Regions from separate parts of the Cryobacterium sp. N19 genome, predicted to be linked through region 2. Evidence: riboswitches for the same ligand, from Rfam matches in the RefSeq annotation. Region 2 holds a riboswitch; each other region holds the start of a gene.
The links. Region 2 has a riboswitch for thiamine pyrophosphate ahead of thiD (bifunctional hydroxymethylpyrimidine kinase/phosphomethylpyrimidine kinase). Riboswitches for the same ligand answer to the same signal wherever they lie in the genome.
Positions count from the first base shown of each region.

Region 1 (7,270 bases), on a different contig from region 2:
CCCATATTCCGGGCCGCCTCGATCGTCTGGTAATCGATCTTGGCGAGTGACGAACCAAGAAAAAGCATGTGGTTGGTGGTCGTGGCGAGAGTCATCACGACCACGACGGCGAAATATCCGGAAAACCAGTCACGGTCGATGTCGGGAAACCAGTTGCCCACCGCGTTCGTGACGAAGCCGTAACGACCGTAGATGAAGTTGTACCCGGCGGCGAGCACGATGCCGCCGTAAATGAGGGTTGTCGCGTAGCCGAGCCACAGTATCCGGGCACCCCGAATGGCGAAATAATCGGTGACGAGCACGATGAAAATACCCACCACGTTCACCGTCACGGCGAGCGTGCCGGCCAGCAGAAAGCTGTGCCACAGGCTGTTCATGGCCCGCTCTGAGCTGACCAGTTTCTCGAACGCGCGAAAGCTGAGCTGGCCGTCGGGGAAGAACGTGCCGATCAGGAGGGTGGCGTTGGGAAAGATCAGGAACGTGGCGATGAACCACACCGTCACCAAGGCCACGATCAGCACGAGGGGCGACCGCAGCATGGAACGCCAAGAGGAGGTGCGCATGCTAATACTGCAGGATCGACGCGGGGTCAATGTGTAGCTCGGCTCGCGAACCGGGCGCAAGCGGCGCCGCGCCGCCCTCGGGTACGAGCGCGCGAATCATGCTGCCGGAACAGTCGATCGTGTAGGTGCTGTGCGCGCCGTGGTATGCGCGTTCAGCGACGATTCCCTCAAGACGGATGCTGCCGGCCACGATTGCAGGAGGCTGCAGCGACACCTTCTCGAGCCTCAGGTATGACGCCTTGTTTGGGTGCAGAGCGGTGCCGCCACCACGCTGCAGCCGCTGCACCAACTCGCCCGACAACTTATTCATGGCACCCACGAACGTGCACACAAACTCTGTGCTCGAGCGGTTGTAGATCTCCTCCGGAGTTCCCACCTGTTCCACCACGCCATGATTGAACACGGCGATGCGATCGCTCATCGTCAGGGCTTCCTCCTGGTCGTGGGTCACGTAGACCGTCGTGATGCCGAGCTCGCGCTGCAGGTTTTTGAGCTGTTCGCGCAGCTGCACCCGCAACTTGGCATCGAGGTTGGAGAGGGGTTCGTCGAGCAGCAGGATGCGCGGCCTGAGCACGAGCGCGCGCGCGATGGCCACGCGCTGCTGCTGGCCGCCGGAGAGTTCGGAGACGTTCTTGCTGAGCTGCTCCGATGTGAGCTCCACCTGCCCGGCTATTTCCGCGACGAGGGCACCCGTCTGCATCTTCTTTGTCTTGCGCACCTTCAGGCCGAAGGCGATGTTTTCCCACACGCTCATACTCGGGAACAGGGCGTAGTTCTGAAACACCATTCCCACGCTGCGCTTCTCGCTCGGAAGCTTCGTCGCGGCCTGGCCATCGATATAGATCTCGCCTTTCGTCGGTTCGATGAAGCCGGCGAGTGTGCGCAGCGCGGTGGTTTTCCCGCATCCGGACGGCCCGAGCAGGGTGAAGAACTCACCCTGCTTCACCTCCAAATTGAGATCGGGAATGGCGGTGTGTTCGCCGAAACGCACTTCGATGTGGTCAAATCTAATCATATGAACTCCCACCGGGTGCGGCTGTTGACGAAGCCGCACCCGGCGACTTGTGGCGGGTGATGGAGGTCGGCGCTTGTCGGCGCGGATGACCGTTAGGGCAGGTACTCGAGCTCGGTCTTCTCGACCCACTCGCCGATGTGCTCCCGGGTCAGTGCCCAGTCAATGTCTTGCTTGGGCAGTGATTCGATCAGCTCGACGACCGCGGGGAGCGCCTGAGCGCGGGCCTCGGTGTTCACGGGGTAAGCGGCGAATTTGGCCGCAAACTGGCCCTGCACGTCGGAGCTACCGAACCAGTCAATGAACTCTTCGGCCTGCTCCTGGCGCGGAGTGCCGTTAATTACGGCGATCTGCTCTGTGACGTACGGAACACCGTCTTCGGGGCTGATGACTCCGGTGACCGTGCCGTACTCGGTATCACGACTCGTGATACCGCTGCTCGGAATCACGCCGAAATCGACCTCACCGCGGATCAACCGGGCATACAGGTCGGTGCCCTCGACGGCAGGGGAACCGTGCCCGAAGTATGCCTGCACCTGGTCCCAGCCATCGTCGGATATACCCAGGTCGCCGTCCTCGTCCGCGTAGGGAGCGAGAAGGCCCGCGAGCACCAGCTGTGGTGTCGCCTGGCCGAGGGCAGTGTTCACTTCGTAGTTGCCGGTGTACTGGTCGCCGTCCCAGAGGTCGGCGATCTCGGTGGGGGCATCGGCTGCGCTGACCGTGTTGGTGTCGTAGGCCATAACGATGGCCTGTTCAACCAACGGCCAGAATACGCCGTCCTCCGCGTCGCCGGCGGTGCTGTCGACTTCGCCGGACCAGGCCGGTGTGTACGCGGAGACAGCCTCCTCGGCCTTGAGCGTTTCGAAGAACATGTTGTTCAACCCGAAGACCACGTCACCCACGGGATTATTCTTCTCGGCCACGATCCGGTTGGCGAGGTCGGCGCCGCCGAGGCCTACGATCTCGATGTCCAGGCCGGCAGCGGCGGCCTGCTCCGTGATCCATTCGCCACGCCCATCAGAGTTGGAGTTCGTGTACACGATGAGCGTTCCAGTGGCGTCGCCGGAAGCGGCAGTATCGGTCGCGGCACTGCACGAGGTCAAGACCACGATGCTCAACAGGGCGAGCGCGAAGGAGCTCGCGGTGATGGTGCGCTTATTCAATTGGTTGTCCTTTTCTGAGCCCGGTACAACCAAAAAAGTCGCCCCCGAGCCAAACCTGTGATTTCGACATTGACATCACCACGCTACGGCGGGGACTTACTCGACCCGATCGTTATGACACAAATTTGGCCTATTGTTCACTCGATGTGCACACACCGCAGCACGGTATGCAGCTATCGCCGTGCACCGCGCCGCAAGGCGGGCTGAACGCGCCGCCCAAGCAGCCCTGAATGGCTTTCCCGCTCGCGATGACTCCCGGCACCGTCCCTACGTGCGTGCCACGACCGACGACGTCTGGATCAACCTCGACCCGGTTGTCTCGATCGAGGAAACGCCTTCGCTGACGCTGTGCGAGAGGGAATCGCGCCGGAAGAGAACTATCCCTGTGTGGAGCTCACCACCTCGAACGGGAGCACACACCTAATCTCGCTCGGCGTGTACCCGAACCAGGCCGGCGGCTCTGCAAGGGGTTCAGATGCCAGCTTTGAGAAGTGAGGTTGCGCAGGCGGCATGTTTGTCGTATTGAAACCGGTCAGAATCGTGGGCAAACTGTTCGCGCTTCCTGTTCACAATCGCACCTGCCGGCCATGAGGTTTCTGCCCATTGTGGGTATGGTTTCATCATGGACCGCATCAGAACTGTCAGCGCATTCGTCGGGCGTTGGTTCGCCGTTATTGTTTTGGCTGCGGGAGCGTTGGCGCTTGCTGTCCCCGACGCATTTTCCGGCCTGACCGTGGCGATCCCATGGCTACTTGCCGTGATCATGCTGGGAATGGGTATGACGCTGCGCCCGGTTGACTTCGCGATTATTGCCAGGCGGCCGTGGGCGCTTCTGCTGGGCGTTGCGGCCCAGTTCTTTGTGATGCCGTTGCTCGGCTTCGGGATTGCCGTCGCGCTGGGGCTTTCGCCCATGCTGACGGCTGGCATGATTTTGGTCGGTTCTGTGCCCGGAGGTACAGCGTCCAACGTGATGGTCTACCTCTCTAAGGGCGATACCGCGTTGTCTGTGGCGATGACGTCCGTTTCGACTTTGCTGGCCCCCGTGCTGACGCCGCTGCTCGTGCTGGTACTCGTGGGAGAGTCCCTGCCCGTCAATGCTGGCGCTTTGTTCGTGTCGATTGTGCAGATCGTGCTGGTTCCGGTAGTGCTCGGGCTCGTGCTGCGCATGATCGTGCCGCGCCTGGTAGAGCGTTTTCTCGATGTTTTGCCGCTGCTGTCGGTAGCCGGCATCACCGTCGTGGTTGCGGCCGTCATCGCCGCCAGTGCCTCCACGCTGTTGTCGATTGGCGTGCTCGTGGTCGTCGCCGTGATCCTGCACAACTCCCTCGGACTGACGCTTGGGTACTACATTGGGCGTCTGTTCGGGCTTCCGGTCGCCAGTCGCCGAGCTCTCAGCTTCGAGGTGGGCATGCAGAACTCCGGCCTGGCTGCCGCCCTAGCCGTGGCGCATTTCAACCCGGTAGCCGCGCTGCCAGCGGCAATTTTCTCGGTCTGGCATAACGTATCGGGTTCGGTGCTCGCCAGCTACTGGGCGCGCAAGGATCTACCGTCCGATGAGATTTCCGAATCCTTGCCGGTTACCGCCCGCGCGTCAGGATCCACGGTCAACCTCGCAGACTTCCGGCCGTCGCCGCCCCGGTCTCAGCATTAGCAAGTCGGTCACTCCCCCGCGGCTTTAGTACCTGCCGGACGAGGACCTACGCCGCGAACGGGGCCGGGCAGCTCCCAATTGCTCGATGGGCGACTGCGGCCGCCGCCAGGCGGCGCCGTGGTGGCCGCAACCCATAAGGAACGCATTGAAGTGGAGCTGGTGTGGGGCTGACCTGGCCGGCGCTGCCCTAGTTCATTACCAGGCCGCCGTCGACGACCAGGTTCTGCCCGGTGACCGACCGCGCCCAGGGGGAGGCAAAAAAGAGTACCGCATCCGCAAATTCGGCCGGGGTTGTCACTCTGCGTAGCGGGGTGGAGGCGGCGATGAAGTCGAACACGTCCTCGGGGGTAGCCGCGCTGGCATCCGTGGTGCGCAGCAGCCCGCCGGAGACCATGTTTACGGCGATGTTGTGCGGGCCGAGGTCTGAGGCGAGGGTGCGGGTCAGGGAGAGCAGGGCGGCCTTGGCGGCCGTGTAGTCGTGGTAGGGCACCACCGGGTTCTGAAACAGGTTGGTACCGATGTTGATGATGCGGCCAAACCCGACCTCGCGCATGCCTGCCAGCGCCTGCTGGGTTGTGTTCAGGGCACCGCGGACGCTGCCCGAGAATTGCGCCTGGAATTCGTCCCAGCTGATGTCGGCAGCGCCGGAGCGGGCGTCGCCGTTGAAGCTGAAATCGACCAACGCGTTATTGACCACCGTTGTCACGCTGGAGCCGAAATGTGCCTGCGCCTGCGTGAGCATTGCCGCGACCTGGGCCGGGTCGGTGACGTCGGCCTGTACGGCAAGAGCGTGTTCAGGCCCATAGCCGGAAGCCAAGGTTTCCGCCGCTGCGGCGCTGTTGCGATAGTTGATGACCACCCGGGCGCCCAGAGCCGCGAAAGCGTGCACGATGCTTTTACCCAGGCCGCGTGCGCCGCCAGTGACCAGGACAATCTGTTCTGCTATTTGCATGATTTTCTTCACCTTGGGTAAGGCGAAAGGACGAGATCCGGCACCAAAGCAGTGCACGTAATTCTCCGTGACATCCCTTCGCTAGTTCGAACTAGATCAGGTTCAACGGGTGTCATCTCAGCCGACCGTCATGCAGTCGGCACCCCGTGTCGCTGACAACGAGTATACGCAACCGCCTGGTACCGGAAAATTCGCGTCCTGAACTCATAACCAACCGGGCTGGTCGACTGTGTCGTCGCGGAGCTCAGCATCAACTCCGCGTTTGACGGTCTGGCCCGGCAGCGTACCCTGTACGCCACCGACGTCTTGTGCGGTGACCCCGATCGTGGTGGCAGGATCGCCTGGAACGGCACCGGTGAGGTCGCCTGCAATCTGATTCTGCGACCGCCCGAACCGATCGACGTATCGGCTACCTGTGCCGGCTCTGGCGGGTCCTGACAGTGAACGACGCTTTCTAGTCAGCGCTGATCTGGTGGCGGAAGCGATCGCGACGGCTGTGGAGGTTCCAGAGGTGCTCAGCGAGCGCTGACGGGTCCTTCTCGGGATCGCCGGCGATGATGCGGCCGCCGATGATGAGCTGGGAGACCTGGATCCCTTCTTCTCCGAGGGCCTCGTTGAGCAGCTGTGCGTAGGCGGCCTGTCCAGCGAATGCGATTGACGTGCCGGTGACATTGCGGCCCGGGGTCACGGCGGATCCGCCGTTGACGAAGAGGATGGTGCCGCGGTTAGCGCCGAGGAAACGCATGCCGGGGAGGACCTGGTGCACGGCGGCGACGGGTCCGTAGATGAGAACTCGATCGGGCCCACGAGGTCGGCAGGAGTGGTCTCCAGAACCGGGCGCATGAAGTCCTTCTGCGGCAACGGGCTGTATTGCAGTACCTCGATCGGGCCGAGCGTCTCTGCGACCTGTTCGAGAGTGCGGGTGATGGAGGCCGGATCGCGCACGTCGGCGACGAAGCCGTGAGCTGAGATGCCCTCGGCCAGCAGTTCGGCGGCGAGGGCATCTACGCGTCCCTGGTGGCGGGCGATGAGCGCGACGGTGAAGCCTTCGACCCCGAATCGCCGCGCGACGGCGGCCCCGAGTCCTGAGCCAGCTCCGATGATTGCGATAGTAGTCATAGCTGGTACAAGGGCCATGCTGTCCGAGAATTTCCGATACCCGCGATGTGAGCTCCCGTGAGTGACGAGCCGTGGATTGGTAAGTCGCTCCGCTGCGTCCGGGCTTGGCCTGGCTGGTGGGTACCGGGCCGGGAACGGGGCAGTTGGTGGTCAGCACCCAGCATTGACCGGATGCCGTGGACGCGACATCGAAGAGCGCCTGGTGGGTGAGGCCCAGTTTTTCACCGAGCACGAATGCTTCGCTGACGGCGATCATTGAGATTCCGAGGATCATGTTGTTGCAGATCTTTGCGGCTTGTCCGGCGCTCGGGTCGCCGCAGTGCACGATGCGCGCCCCCATCGTGGCAAGAATTGGTTCGGCGATCGCGAAGTCCGCCGCCGACGCCAGGCCGCGCGTCGAAGCAGTCCTCTCGCCGCTTGCAGCTCGGTCTCCATGTCGGCGAGGGTGAACAGCAGGGACTGTTGTTCGACGAGGAGCTAACCTTCATCGGGCACATAAAGACAGGATCGACAATCAGGTCCATGTAGTGCCAGAACTCGCGATGGTCGGCGTAAAACGATGTCGGGTGGGTAGACCGCGCTTACTGGTGCAGAGGAAGCCTGAACCCGAAAAATTATGTGCTAGGTGATTCTCGCTGTGGCGGCCGACGCTCGCGACAACAAGTTATGGCCATCGTTGCGGTTCAGGATCAAGCAAACGCCCATCATGTACCCACCTGAATCGACCCGGAGCGATTTCTCGTTCAACCGGATGCTGTGTGAGCCTCTCCCCACCGTCTGACGCCGATGGGACGATTCCACGCAGCGTTC
Region 1 covers NZ_PJJR01000046.1:133,750-141,019, forward strand. Annotated here, with positions in the region: gene CXY78_RS05310 (iron ABC transporter permease) at 1-563, opposite strand, end outside; gene CXY78_RS05315 (ABC transporter ATP-binding protein) at 565-1,578, opposite strand; gene CXY78_RS05320 (extracellular solute-binding protein) at 1,671-2,687, opposite strand; gene CXY78_RS05325 (bile acid:sodium symporter family protein) at 3,361-4,389, shown strand; gene CXY78_RS05330 (3-oxoacyl-ACP reductase) at 4,577-5,341, opposite strand; TPP riboswitch at 5,398-5,498, opposite strand; gene CXY78_RS21550 (hypothetical protein) at 5,796-6,029, opposite strand; gene CXY78_RS05335 (SDR family oxidoreductase) at 6,026-6,460, opposite strand; partial or broken gene CXY78_RS05340 (NAD-binding protein) at 6,546-6,833, opposite strand; partial or broken gene CXY78_RS22065 (hypothetical protein) at 6,827-6,895, opposite strand.
Region 1: linked by a shared signal. The riboswitch ahead of CXY78_RS05330 (3-oxoacyl-ACP reductase) and the one ahead of thiD (bifunctional hydroxymethylpyrimidine kinase/phosphomethylpyrimidine kinase) in region 2 are both predicted to bind thiamine pyrophosphate.

Region 2 (7,270 bases):
TTAACGACACGGCAAGTGATTGACTTACCGACATGGAATCTGAAAGTGCAACCACGGCGGTGGCGGCGTCGGCGCGCGCCGCGCTCGCCGGCATCGCGACGGACCGGCGGCGGCTCGGACGATGGCTCAAATCGCAGACCTGGTGGACCGCTCCGGCGCAGGCCCTTGCCATCGCAGCCCTGATCGCGTCGCCGGCTGCGGGTGTCGCCTTCGGAATGATGATGGTGTCGGCCGGTGCTTGCCTCACACTTTTCGGCATTGATCATCTCGTGCGTAAGCAGATGCGCCTGGTGAAGATTCCCGGCCCGGCCGGCCCACTGAGCCTGATGATTCTCATTGTGCTGAGCGTCGTCATGCTCGGAGCATTCGTGCTCTCGATCGTGTTCGAGGTCACTGACCAGCGCGCCTGGATTGTCCTGACCACTGCGGTCGTCTTCGTCGTAGCCCTCGTCAGCTCAGCACTCTATGACCTCGCGAACGCCCGGGAACTGCTCCGTGGCTGCTGACCCCCGATTCGACGACGCAATCCACGCGCCAACCCGTCTGCGGTTGTGCGCGCTTCTTCGGGCGACCGGCGCCGCGGAATTCACCACCATCGCCGCCACATTGGAACTGACCGAGGCGACGCTCTCGAAGACCATCCGCAACCTGATCGAGCTCGACTACGTAGTGACCGTGAAACAAGCCTCGCCAGCACGAGCGGATGCCCGCCGCACCACCAGCGTGGCCCTCACCCGGCGCGGCAGCGCGGCCATCGACGGCCATCTGGCGGCGCTCCGCGAGCTGTCGGCCGAAGCCCCGACTAGCATGACATTATTATGACTAACCGCCGTGGTATCACCATGGTGATATGGAACTCGGACAGTACGTCAACGACCTGCAGCACCAGCTAGCGGATGCCGCCGACAACGGCAGCGCAGACACGCGCGCTGCGACCGAGCGACTTGCTGCCGGGCTCGATGCGGCAACGCGGCTCGTGCTGCTCGACGTGCTGTCGGCGGCGGCCGCCGAGATCACCCGTGACCTCGCCCCCGGACCGGTCGACCTGCGGCTGCGCGGGCGCGAGATCGAATTCGTGGTGACCCAGTCGAGTATCGAGGTAGACGGCGACGAGCGACCCGCGGCATCCGTCGATCTTGACGACACGAGCACCTCGCGCACGACGCTGCGCCTGCCCGACGCCCTCAAAGCGCGGGTGGACGACGCGGCCGCCGCCGACGGACTGTCGGTCAACACTTGGCTGGTGCGTGCGGTCGCCGCCGCCGTGCAACCCCGGCAACGCCGCTCCGCGCAGCGCACGCTGCGCGCCGGCGACAATTTCGCGAGCTGGGCGCGCTAAGGCGCCCACCCGCAGCAACAGCCGGCCCCGCGAACCCGCAGGGCCACACCGACACGCCTCCAGAAAGGCAGCTTCAGCATGCCCACCTACGACACACCGACCCCGATCGACCTGGCCATCAACCTGCCCGTCGGCGCTATCGAGATCTTCGCGAGCGACCACGGTCAGATCCGGGTCGGAACGGTCTCCGGCCACGCCGTACTCAAGGCGTCCCACGGCAGCGTGCAGATCGACGAGGTCGGCGGTGACCTCGACGCGAAACTGTCCTACGGCGATCTGGAAATCACGCGAGCGCAGGCATCCGTTTCGGCCAAAACCGCGTACGGAAGCATCCAGCTCCGCGAGGTTTCACGCGGTTCCGTGCAGGTCGAGAGCGGATTCGGCCAGGTCACCATCGGCGTCAAGCCGGGCGTGCCGGCCTGGCTCGACCTGTCGTCCAAAGACGGTCACGTGCGCAATGAGCTCGACGACGTCGACCTCGCAGTGAGCGCGGGCACCGTGACCGCCCTGCTCGGCCCGAACGGCGCCGGCAAGACGACGGCCGTGCACATCCTCAGCACGCTGCTGCGGCCAGACGGTGGCATGGCGTTCGTGAACGGATGCGACGTTGTGCGCGACCAGGACGGCGTGCGCGCCGTGATTGGCCGCACCGGCCAGTTTTCGGCGGTCGACAAGCTCCTGAACGGCGAGGAAAACCTCTTGTTGATGGCGCGCCTTCGCCACCTCGGAGCGAAGCAGTCGAAGACCCGAGTGGCCGAACTGCTCGAGCAATTCGACCTCGTCGACGCCGCCCGCAAGCCGCACCCTCGTTCTGGTCGTCGGCGTGGCCATCGGCTTTCGCCCCACCGCGACACCGCTCGAGTGGATGGCCGTCGCCGGCGTGATCGCGCTCGTCGCCTACGCGATCAGCTGGCTGGGCGTGGCCATGGGCATCCAGGCGAAGAGCGTCGAGACGGCGAGCAATATGCCCCTCGTTCTCACCGTGCTGCCGCTCTTCGGCAGCGGCTTCGTGCCGACCGACTCGATGCCGGTGTGGCTGCAGTGGTTCGCGCAGTACCAGCCCTTCACTCCGTTCATCGAGACAATTCGCGGGCTGCTGCTCGGCACCCCACTCGGCTGGAACCCCGTGTTCGCCATCGGGTGGTGCGTCGTGATCGTGGCCGCCAGTTACGGCTGGTCACGGGCGCTCTACGAGCGCAAATCGGTGCACTAGATCCGTGTTATCAGGGCAGGCGGTTGCGGCCGCCCGCCCCCTTGTGTACTGACGGCCGGCGCGCGTATAGGCTGGAGTCTTGACACGGGGTGCCGCACATACTGTGCGTGCTGAGATCAATACCCGTTGAACCTGTCTAGTTAGTACTAGCGAAGGAATGTCACGGATGATCGATCGTACCCGGCTTGCCCTGCGGCAGATTCCCCGAGTCCTCAGTATCGCGGGTACCGATCCGACCGGCGGTGCCGGCATCCAGGCCGACCTCAAGAGCATCGCGGCCAACGGCGGCTACGGAATGGCTGTGGTGAGTGCGCTGGTGGCGCAGAATACGCGCGGCGTGCGTTCGGTTCACATCCCGCCGATCGATTTTCTGCGCGAGCAATTGAACGCCGTGAGTGACGATGTAACCATCGACGCCGTGAAGATCGGCATGCTTGCGCAGCTCGATGTGATCACCGAGGTGCGCGACTGGCTCTTCCGGTGCCGTCCGCCGCTGGTCGTACTCGACCCGGTGATGGTGGCAACGAGCGGCGACCGCCTGCTCGACCCGGCAGCCGAGCAGGCGCTGCGCGACCTGATTTGCCACGTTGACCTGGTCACGCCCAACGTTCCCGAGCTGGCCGTTCTGCTCGCTGAGCCGCCGGCCGCCAACTGGGCGGAGGCCCTCGCGCAGGGCAAACGATTGTCGGACAGCACGGGTGCTACCGTACTGGTCAAGGGCGGCCATCTCAACGAAACGAGCTGCCCAGATGCCCTAGTCAACACCCACGGGCTGCTTGCCCAGTGCGTGGTCGAGGTCGCCCTGCCGCGCATCCGCACCACAAACACCCACGGCACCGGATGCTCACTCTCCTCGGCGATGGCCACGGTGCAGGCCAGAACCGGTAACTGGGCGAAGTCCCTGGCCGAAGTGAAAGACTGGCTCCACGACGCCCTGGCCCACGCCGACGAGCTCGAGGTCGGGCAGGGAAACGGGCCGATCCACCACTTTCATCGACTTTTCGACCGTGCGAATTCTGCCCTGATTGCGGGCATGAGATGAACGGGGCGACGACGTGGGCGCGACTAGCCGAGCGGCGGGAGGCTGGCGAGAAGCCGCTCGGCGGCATCCGTCGGGTCATCGGCGTCGGTGATCGCGCGCACCACGACCACCCGGGTGGCGCCGGCTTCGACCACCTGGTCGATGGTACCGAGGTCGATCCCGCCGATCGCAAACCACGGGCGAAGGCTGCCAGCGGATGCGCTCTGCTCGGCCGCATAGCGCAGCAGACCGGTTCCGACCGCTGCCCGACCGGGTTTGGTGGGCGTGGCCCAGACCGGGCCGACGCAAAAATAATCCAGACTGTCAGCGACGAGAGCGGCATCCACTTGTCCGGTGGTATGGGTCGACAAGCCGATGCGGGCCGCGTCGCCGAGCAGCGTACGGGCGGCGGGCAGCGGCAGGTCCGTCTGGCCGACATGAAAAACCGGCGCTCCAGCGAGAACGGCGATATCCGCGCGGTCGTTGACCGCCCAGAGCCGGGCGTGTCGGTCGGCGACCGAACGCAGAATCTCAAGATAGTCGAGCTCCTCGGCGGCATCGATGGTCTTGTCCCGCAGTTGGATGATGTCGACCCCGCCGGCGAACGCGGCCGTCACGAAGTCGGCGAAATCGCCGCGCTCCGTACGGGCATCGGTGCAGAGATACAGCCGGGCGGTGATCGGGTCCATGCGACCAACCCTAAAGGGCTTCAGCCCGGCCTCGGTGCAGACCATGAGTGAGCGGCGCGCACAGCGTACGGTCGACGTAGCCGTCATCGGCGGCGGCGTGATCGGGCTCGGCATCGCCTGGGCTGTAGCGCAGTCCGGCCGCACGGTGGCCGTCATTGACCCGGATCCGGCCGGTGGTGCCACTTTTGCTGCGGCCGGAATGCTCGCCGCGGTCAGCGAACTGCACTACCAGGAGGAGGCGTTGCTCGAGCTCATGCTTGCCTCCTCGAACCTGTATCCCGGCTTCATCGACTCGCTCGCGCCCGACAGCTACCTGACCGGTTACCAGCGTACGAGAACCCTGAATGTGGGCGCAGACGCGGCCGACCGGCAGGCGCTCGCCGACCTGCGCGGCGTGCAGGTAGTCAACGGACTGGGCGTCGAGGCCATCACCGTTCGCGCAGCGCGGGTGCTCGAACCGTTGCTCAGCCCCCAGATTTCTGGCGCCTTTGTGGTGGAGCAAGACCATCAGGTCGACCCGCGCCGGCTCACCGAGTGCATCCAATTGGAGCTCGCGCGCCACGGCCAGGACGCCGTCATACGCGTGCAGGCCAGCGGGTTGCTGCACGAGAATTCAGCGGATGCCTCCTCCCGCGTCACCGGCGTCACCCTTTTCGACGGCTCAACGGTCACAGCCACTGAGGTGGTCGTGGCCAACGGGCTCGGAGCCGCAGCACTGGGCGGGCTGCCCGAACACCTCAACCTGCCGCTTCGCCCGGTCTACGGGGACATCCTTCGGCTGCGGGTGCCCGAGCACCTGCAACCCCTGCTCACCTGCACCGTTCGCGGACTGGTGCACGGTGTGCCGGTGTATCTGGTTCCGCGCACCGACGGAACGCTCGTGATCGGAGCCACCCAGCGCGAAGACGGCTCGGGCGTGGTGTCAGCCGGCGGCGTCTATCAGCTGCTGCGAGACGCCCAGGTGCTGCTGCCCGCGGTCAGTGAACTCGAACTGATCGAAACGACCGCCCGCGCCAGGCCCGGAACCCCCGACAACGCGCCGCTCCTCGGTCGCGTCGGGGGCGCTGACGGTGACATTTCCGGCCTCATTGTCGCCACCGGATTCTTCCGCCACGGCGTACTGCTCACCCCGGTCGCCGCCGAGCGCTGTCTCCAGCTCATCGAGGGAATTGCCGACGATCGGTGGCGGGCCTTTCGACCGGACCGATTTTCGAGCCGCGCTCCCGCATCCGTTTCACTGAAAGGAGGCCACTCGTGACCGTAACCATCGCCGTGAACGGCCAGCGACGATCTGTTCAACCGGGCAGCACCGTGACCGACCTCGTGGCCGAGATCACCGGCCGGGCCATCGCGACCGACGGCCATGCAGTCGACGGAAGCCGCGTCGGGGTGGCCGTGGCCCGCAACGCCGCGGTCGTTTCGCGCAGCCTCTGGTGGTCGACCGCGGTGACAGCGGGCGATGAGATCGAAATCGTGACCGCGGTGCAGGGAGGATGACCGTGCCGACGACCCCGGACAGCCTCGTCATTGACGGCGTTGAGCTGACCTCACGCCTGATCATGGGCACCGGGGGAGCCCCGAGCGTCGATGGTCTCGGGGCTGCACTGCGTTCCTCCGGAACCGAACTGACCACCGTCGCGATGCGGCGCCACAGTGTGGCCGCCACCGGTTCGCTGTTCGAGCTGCTGATGGAGAATTCCATCCGCGTGCTGCCCAACACGGCCGGCTGTTTCACCGCTCGCGAGGCCGTGCTCACCGCCGAGCTGGCGCGGGAGGCGCTTGCGACCGACTGGATCAAGCTCGAGGTCATCGCCGACGAGCAGACCCTGCTGCCCGATGCGGTCGAGCTGGTCGAGGCCACCGAACAGCTCGTCGCGCGGGGCTTCACGGTGTTCGCCTACACGAATGACGACCCCGTGCTCGCGCTGCGGCTCGAACACCTGGGCGCTGCGGCCGTGATGCCGCTCGGGGCGCCGATCGGCACAGGCCTCGGCATTCTCAACCCGCACAATATCGAGCTGATCGTGGCCCGCGCCGGCGTTCCCGTGGTGCTGGACGCCGGAATCGGCACCGCCTCTGACGCGGCCCTCGCGATGGAGCTGGGCTGCGATGCCGTGCTGCTGGCCACCGCGGTGACGCGCGCGCAGAACCCAGTTCTCATGGCTGACGCCTTCCGGCACGCTGTGATCGCTGGCCGTCGTGCCTCCTTGGCCGGCCGCATCCCGCGGCGTGAGCTGGCCCTGGCGTCGTCACCGATGGCCGGGCGGCCCGACCTGTGAAGCGGATGCTCGCACCACTCGTCGAACCCGGCGCGGCCCTCACGGCGGCCGAGCGCGAGCGGTACTCGCGCCACATTCTGCTGCCCGAAATTGGCCCGCTCAACCAACGCAGGCTGAAGAATGCGCGCGTGCTCGTGATCGGCGCCGGCGGTCTCGGCTCGCCGGTGCTGCTCTACCTCGCGGCCGCCGGGGTCGGCACGCTCGGCATCGTCGACCACGACACGGTGGATCTCAGCAACCTGCAACGCCAGATCATCCACGGCACTTCGGCACTCGGCCGCTCGAAACTGGCGTCCGCCGCCGCGGCCGTCGCCGAGCTGAATCCGCTCGTCACCGTGCACCAACACGATGTCTGGCTGTCGGCGGCGAACGCCCTCGACCTGTTCGCCCAGTACGACCTGATCATTGACGGCGCCGACACCTTCGCCACCCGCTACCTGGTGAGTGATGCCGCCGCGCTGCTCGACAAACCGTGTGTCTGGGGGTCCATTCTGCGCTTCGACGGGCAGATCAGCGTGTTCTGGAACACGCACGGCCCGACCTACCGCGACCTGTATCCGGAAGCCCCGCCGGCCGGCTCGGTGCCGAGCTGCAGCGAGGGCGGCGTATTCGGAATGCTGTGCGGAATCATCGGCGCCACGATGGTCGCCGAAGCGGTGAAACTGATCACCGGGGTGGGCCGCACGCTGCTCGGCCGGGTCGTGCTCTTCAACGCCCTCGACGCGACCT
Region 2 covers NZ_PJJR01000049.1:16,546-23,815, forward strand. Annotated here, with positions in the region: gene CXY78_RS07965 (hypothetical protein) at 33-506, shown strand; gene CXY78_RS07970 (transcriptional regulator) at 496-822, shown strand; gene CXY78_RS07975 (histidine kinase) at 851-1,339, shown strand; partial or broken gene CXY78_RS21620 (ATP-binding cassette domain-containing protein) at 1,418-2,080, shown strand; gene CXY78_RS07985 (ABC transporter permease) at 2,163-2,552, shown strand; TPP riboswitch at 2,628-2,727, shown strand; gene thiD (bifunctional hydroxymethylpyrimidine kinase/phosphomethylpyrimidine kinase) at 2,719-3,594, shown strand; gene thiE (thiamine phosphate synthase) at 3,618-4,262, opposite strand; gene thiO (glycine oxidase ThiO) at 4,306-5,520, shown strand; gene thiS (sulfur carrier protein ThiS) at 5,517-5,759, shown strand; gene CXY78_RS08010 (thiazole synthase) at 5,756-6,541, shown strand; gene moeB (molybdopterin-synthase adenylyltransferase MoeB) at 6,547-7,270, shown strand, end outside.

Region 3 (7,270 bases), on a different contig from region 2:
GGCTCGTCGCTGCCGAAGCCGCGGGCTTCCATGGCCGTGGCGAGCTTACTGCCGCGTCGCACCGAGATGACGAGCAGGGAGAAGGCCGGGCCGAAGAACCGGCGGGCGGCGCCGCGCAGACCGCCGCCATCGCCGACCCCGCGGGCTCGCCGGGCAAGTCCGAGCGAATGCCAGTCGTCGATGAACATGCCCACGAGTCGCAGCCCGGCCAGTCCGCCGAGTACGAACCGAGCTGGCAGGCGCAGTACCTGGGCCAGGCCGTCGGCGAGATCGGTCGGGTCGGTCGTGGCAAGCAGAACGATGCCGGGCAGGCCGATCGCGAGCACTCTCAGCCCGATGGCCAGACCCAGCTGGGCGGAGCCCTCGGTCACCGAGATGAAGCCGAACTGCCAGAGCAGCGCGCCGGAGTCTTCACCGTAAAGAATCGTCGTGATCGATGCCATGGGCGCTGCGATCCAGACCGGCGCCGTGCGCAGCCAGAAATGGCGGGCGCTCAGGCCGCACCAGGCGAGTAGCACGGCCTCGAGCAGCAGGGCCACGCCCGCCGACACCCAGTCGATCGACAGCAGCAGCGCACAGCTCACGATGAGGGCAACGGCGAGCTTGGCCACCGGGTTGAGGCGGGCAACCACGCTGGGGCGGATGCTGGGGGTCATCAGGCTCACGGCTTGGCCACCCCCAGAGTGATCGGCGTGCCGAGTCGATACTCCTCATCTGCGAGAGCGCTGACGAACTGGGCGTCGTGGGTGACCGCAACGATTGCGGTGCCTTCGTCGAGCAGCTCGGCGAGCAGGCCCACGAGTTCCTGCCAGGTGCGGGAATCCTGCCCGAACGTCGGCTCATCGAGCACGAGCAGGCGAGGGCGGGTGGCGAGAACGGTGGCGACGGACATCCGTCTCTTTTCGCCGCCGGACAGGGTGAACGGGTTGGCGTCGGTGAGGTAGTCGAGCCGCAGCCGGTGCATGAGCTCGTCGACGCGGCTGGTCTGCTCAGCCGGGCTCAGTCCGAGGGCGTGCGGGCCGATAGTCAGGTCGCCGCGCACCGTGGCGGCCAGAAACTGGTGCTCGGGGTCTTGGAAGACGGCACCGATGCGGGTGAGCAGCTGCCGGGAGCGCCACCGGTGCGGCTCAGCCGGGATGCCAGCCGCCAGGCTGTCGCTCGCGCGCAGCGTTCCGCCGGCCGGTTTCAACAGACCGGCCAGGGTCAGGGCGAGGGTGGACTTGCCGGCGCCGTTCGGCCCTGTCACGACGGTGGCCCTGCCGGCGTCGACGGAGAGGGTGATTCCGTCAGCGACAACGGATGCCGCGCGTCGGCCAAACGGAACACGCCCGACCGCGAGTCCCTCGGCCCGCAACAGGCTCTGAGGATTGCTGATCGGGTGCCGCACCGGAAACCGGGGTGGCAGGGCTGGCACCCAGACGCCGGCCTGAGCCAGCCGCTCGCCCTGGATGGCGAGAATCTCGCGCGTCGGCCCGTCGGCCAGCGCACCGCCGGTCGGGTCGAGCACGATGACGCGGTCGACGACGTCCTGCCAGACCTCAACGCGGTGTTCGATGACGACGAGGGTGGCCCCGGAATGGTCGAGAGAGCGCACGACGGCGTCACGCACCTCGATGACCCCGACCGGGTCGAGGTTCGCGGTCGGTTCGTCGAGCAGCAGTAGTCCGGGCTGCATGGCCAGCACACCGGCCAGGGCCAGGCGCTGTTTCTGGCCGCCACTCAGGCTCGACGTGGGATGGTCGAGCGGCAGGTTCAGACCGACCTCGGCAAGGGCACGCCGCACGCGCGGCCAGATCTCTGCCCGCGGAACAGCCAGGTTCTCGCAGCCGAACGCCACGTCGTCGCCGACCCGGGCGAGTACCACCTGGGAGTCCGGGTCCTGCAGCACGAGTCCGACCCGACCCCGCGCCGCGGCCGCGCGCCTGCCGTCAATGAGCAGACTGCCCGTCTCGTCGCCGTCCTCGGCGTCGCCGAGCACTCCGGCCAACGCGTGCACCAGGGTGCTCTTGCCGGCGCCGCTGGCCCCGAGCAGCAAGACCCGTTCGCCGGGCTCGATCCGCAGGTCGAGCCTCGACACCGCTTGGTTGTGGCGTCCGGCATGGCGCCAGCCCCAGCCTCGGGCTTCGATCTGCACGGGCCGAATCTGCGGGCCGCGAGCGGACGCGTGCGACGAAGGGGCTGGCATCCGCTTAACTGATCGCGGCGGGTGCGCGCGAACCTTCCCGGCCGGCGGCGAATCGGTTGAGCGCGCCGGTGCGGGCCAGGCCGCGCACGGCGAGCCAGGACAGCAGCCCGGCGAGCACAGTGCCCGATACGACGGCGGATACGAAGTAGACGGCCTTGAAACCGATATCCAGTGCCGCATAGCTGACGGTCGTGTCGAGCAGCCCAACGGCCACGCCGGCGCCGGCGCCGGCGAGGAGGGCGACGCCGAGACGCCAGTTGGCGTACAAGAACAGGGCCAGCACGATCTCCGCGCCGAGGCCCTCGACGATGCCCCAGATGAGCGTGGAGAAGCCCCACTGGGTGCCGATCAGCATCGACACGACGGCCGCGATGACCTCGGTGTAGAGGGCCGCACCGGGCTTGCGAATGATGAGGCCGCCGAGCACTCCGGCAAACAACCAGCCGCCGGCCAACAGGCCTTCGAGGCCGGGCGTGAACGTGAGGATCGCGCTGAGCGGCGACCAGGCGAGGCCCCAGGCCCAGAAGATGACGCCGCTCGCCACGCCAATGACGCTCGCGACGACGATGTCGACGACGCGCCAGCGAAAGTTGCGCGGCTTTTTCGCCGTCGATGCGTCGCGGCTGGACTGATTGAATGATGTCGTTGTAGCGTGCACTGTTCGTGCCCTTTCCGTAGGTGAATACAGGGCACGGGATCGAGAAGCCTCCCTGCGCTGGCATGATCCAGATCAGGTTCGACGGTCGAAGCTTGGTCAGCTTCCTCTCAGCCCGGTGTACCGGACTCCCGTGATCGTGTTCAATTCTAGTGCCCCGCTTAGACTTGTGGCATGGGGATCACGAGATGAGCATCGGCATTCTGCTCGTTCTGGCAGGGCTATACCTCGTATTGATGCGCCGCTTCATTCTGCGCCGCCGTCGTATCGCTGCGGGCCTACCGGTGAGCGGCCCGTGGCACTTTCCGGCTTGGCTGCGGCGTCGGCTGCCACGCTGGCTGCGCCGTCGGTTCACGCAGGGCGGGTTCGCGGGTCGGTTCGCGCGTCGGCCGCGCTGGCCGCGCCGCATCCGCTCTGCGCGCAAGCCGCGCGGCACTCGCCCGGGCCCACCTTAGGACCACGGGCCCAGTCTATAAACTGGGCCCGTGGACGGGGCCCGGGCCCCGTCCACGGGCAGCATCAGCAGGGGCGGCTACTTCTTCAGGGCACGGATCACCCGGGCCAGGGCGCGGCCGGCCACGAGCAGGAACGGCGCGCCGACGGCGAGCAGCGCGATGACATTCGGCTCGAACCGGGCGGTACCACCCGACTTCACGTAGGCGCCGATCGGCAGCGACACTCCGCCCCCGCCTCCGCCGGATCCGGCACCGCCCTCACCGGCGTCGCCGCCGCCGAAGCCGTAATAGGTGAGCGCAACGGGTACGAGGGTGACGCCGTCGATTTGCACGGGGTCACCGTACGCCGATTTCACACCGGCGGAACGGAACGTTTCTGCGAGTTTTTCCGGGAGGCTGGTCATTCCAACAGGGTAGTCGACTCGTGCCTTATGGGCGAGGTTTGAAGAACGAGGCCGGACGCACGATTCCCGCCCCGAATCGCTCGGTCACGGAGTCGACCGCCAGCTCGGCGCCCCGCCAATCCTCGTCGGGATCCCACAGCCCCACCGATCCCGACGCCGTACCCAGCTGCTCGGCCCGCACCCCGATCAGGCGCACGCGGATGCCCGCCGCGGCCAGTAGGTCGAACGCGGCCACGGCCTCCTCGTAGATGCGCCGCCCGACATTGCTGGGCTCGGCGAGGGTGCGCGAACGGGTGACCGTGCTGAAATCGGTGTAGCGCAGCTTGAGTGACACGCGCCTGGCAACCAGATCGCCCCTCCGCAGCCGTGCCGCAACGAGGTCACACTGCCGCAGCAACTCGCTGCGCAGTCGGTCAATGTCGGTCACGTCGTGCTCAAACGTGACCTCGTGGCCGACGCTCTTCTCCTCCCGCTCGAGCGTCACCGAACGCGGGTCACGCCCCCAGGACAGCTCGAACAGCTTGTGACCGGATGCCTCCCCGAGCGTCCTTTTCAGCACGTCCAGCGGCGCGTGCGCGATGTCGCCGATGAGTTTCAGGCCGAGGCGGGTCAGGGTCTGCTCGGTGGCCGCCCCTACGCCCCACAGGGCCGTCACGGGCAGCGGATGCAGGAACTCGATCGTTTCGTCGGCCGGAACGACGAGCAGCCCGTTGGGTTTGGACAGGCCGGAGGCAAGCTTGGCGACAAACTTGGTCGACGCCGCGCCCACCGAGCAGACCAGCCCGGTCTCGGCGAGCACCCGCGCGCGGATGAGTTCGCCGATCACGGCCGGGGAGCCGAACAGATTGGTTGCGCCGGCCACGTCGAGGAAGGCTTCGTCGATGCCGAGCCGTTCCACGAGCGGGGTGACGTCGTCGAAAATGCTCATCACCCGGGTGGAATAGTCCCGGTAGAGGCCCATGTGCGGCTCGAGCACGATCGCGTTCGGGCACTGCCGCAGGGCGAGTGCCATCGGCATCGCTGAGTTCACGCCGTAGCGCCGCGCAATATAGTTGGCCGCCGTGACGACCGACCGACCCCCGCGGTGGCCCACGATCACCGGCAGGCGTACGTATTCGGGGTGCGACAGCAGCTCGACCGACACGAAGAACGCATCGAGGTCAACGTGCAGCACCGTCGCTGAACGGTCATCGACGTCGTCCGCCGAAATCTGCCGCCCACTGCCGTCCTGTCTGCCCACCGAAAAACCCTAACCCGTTCCGGTCACGAACGGCTAGCGCACAACCTTTTCGGCGCCGGCAATGCGCTGCGCGAAGTAGATGGGAATGATCGAAACCAGCACGAGCACCACGGCGATGACATTGACGACCGGCGCCTGGTGGGGCCGGAACAGGTTGTCCAGAATCCACAACGGCAGGGTCTTCACACTCGATCCGGCGGTGAACGTCGTCACGATGATCTCGTCAAAGCTCAGGGCGAAGGCGAGCAGGCCGCCGGCGAACAGGGCTGACCGCAACTGGGGAAAGGTCACCAGGCGAAACGTGGTCCAGATTCCGGCGCCGAGATCCGACGAGGCATCTTCGAGGCTCGTGCCGAGGCGCCGCAGCCGGGCGATCACGTTGTTGAACACGGTCACGATACAAAACGTGGCGTGGGCGATGATGAGCGTCAGAATCGACAGTTGCACGCCGAGTCCGGTGCGGAAGGCATTGTTCAGGGCGATGCCGGTGACGATGCCGGGCAGCGCGATCGGCAGGATGACCAGCAGGCTGATGGCATCCCGGCCGAAGAATTCGAAGCGTTGCAGCCCGAGCGAGATGAGCGTGCCGAGCACGAGCGCCACCGCCGTCGAGGCCAGGGCCACTTGCAGGCTGGTCAGCACCGCGTCAAGGGCACCGTCGCTCTGAAACGCCTTGGCCCACCATTCCAAGGTAAAGCCCGGCGGCGGCCAGGTGAGGTTCTGGCTGGTGCTGAAGGAGTTCACGAAGACCACGAGCAGGGGCAGATAAATAAGGGCCAGCACCACGGCCGTGATGGCCGCGAGCAGACCACGGGCGGGGCGACTCAGACGCATGGCAGGGCTCCTACAGGTTGTTGAGTGCGCCCGTGCGCCGCACGGCGGCGAGGTAGGCGAAGATGATCAAAATGGGAATGAGCGCGATCGCGGCCGCGAGCGGCAGGTTGTTCGCGGCCCCCACGTTGGTGTAGACGAGGTTGCCGAGCATCTGGTTGGCCCCGCCGACGATATTTACGGTGATGTAGTCACCGAGCGACAGTGAGAAACTGAAAATCGACCCGGCAATGATCGCCGGCCAGATCATGGGCAGTACTACCAGGCGCAGCGTCGCCCAGGTACCCCCGCCAAGATCACCGGATGCCTCCAGCAGTGAATCCGGCACCCGCTCCAGTCCCGCATAGATCGGCAGAATGACGTACGGCAACCACAGGTAGGACAGGGTGATGATCGTTGCCGGCAGACCGTAACCGGGACTGTGCCCGCCAAACGGCGACACCAGCCATTCGAAAATTCCACCCTGGGAGAGCACCGATCGCCAGGCGTACGCCTTCACCAGGTAGCTCGCCCAGAGCGGCATCAGAATGGCGATCACAAGAATCCGCTGGGCGCCAGGGCTCGCCACCTTGGCCATGTAGAACGCGATTGGAAGCGCGATCACAATGTCGATGATCGTGACCAGCAGCGCCACGCCGACCGTGCGCAGCGTGACGGTTTGGTAAAGCGAACCTGTGAGCACCGCCACGATGTTGTCGAGGGTCCAGGTTTGCGAAATCTGCCCGGTGAACGAGTCCACCGTCCACAGGGCGGTGATCAGCAGTGCGGCGAGGGCCGCGACGTAGACCAGGCCGAGCCAGAACAGGGGGGCACTCAGCAGCAGTGACAGCCGCAGTCGTGGGTGCCGGCTGAGAAAGACCGAGCCCCGCCGGGCGATGGTGCGACGGTGCTGGGGCACCACCGCCCGACGGGTGGGTGGCGCGGGAGCGTCAACCGTCATGATTCTTCCTTCTGTCTGACTCGAGCAGGCGGATTAGCCCTTGATTTCTTGCCAGGCGGTGGTCCAGTCGGAGTAATCGGTGCACTGCACGTCGGTGCGCCCGTCGAGGCACTCCGCGATCGGTGTCGACCAGTACCAGATCTGCGCCGCGTAGTCGGCGTCGCCGGCGTGGTAGCTGGCACAGTGGTCGGGGTTGACCGTGAAGTCGCAGGCTCCGGCGTTGGACGGTGCCTCACCGAAGTACTCGGTGGCTTGCGCGTTGGCTTCGGGGCTCGCGATGTAGTCCAGCCAGGCGTAGGCGCAGTTGGGGCTCTTCGCGCCTGCGGCGATCATCCAGGTGTCCGACCAGCCGGTCGCGCCTTCCACGGGCAGCACGACTTCGGCCGGGGTACCCTCAGCGAGCGAGTTGCGAATGACCTGCCAGGTGGTACCGACCACGGTGTCGCCGGTTTCGAAGGCCTGCACCTCCTTGAGGTAGTCCGACCAGTATTCGCCCACGTTGATGCGCTGGTTCTTGAACAGCTCAACGGATGCCGCCAGCTGCGTTTCGTCGAGCGCGT
Region 3 covers NZ_PJJR01000045.1:33,559-40,828, forward strand. Annotated here, with positions in the region: gene CXY78_RS04120 (energy-coupling factor transporter transmembrane protein EcfT) at 1-656, opposite strand, end outside; gene CXY78_RS04125 (ABC transporter ATP-binding protein) at 662-2,185, opposite strand; gene CXY78_RS04130 (ECF transporter S component) at 2,190-2,843, opposite strand; TPP riboswitch at 2,876-2,985, opposite strand; gene CXY78_RS04135 (hypothetical protein) at 3,029-3,295, shown strand; gene CXY78_RS04140 (hypothetical protein) at 3,373-3,699, opposite strand; gene dinB (DNA polymerase IV) at 3,725-4,939, opposite strand; gene CXY78_RS04150 (ABC transporter permease) at 4,973-5,773, opposite strand; gene CXY78_RS04155 (ABC transporter permease) at 5,784-6,710, opposite strand; gene CXY78_RS04160 (ABC transporter substrate-binding protein) at 6,744-7,270, opposite strand, start outside.
Region 3: linked by a shared signal. The riboswitch ahead of CXY78_RS04130 (ECF transporter S component) and the one ahead of thiD (bifunctional hydroxymethylpyrimidine kinase/phosphomethylpyrimidine kinase) in region 2 are both predicted to bind thiamine pyrophosphate.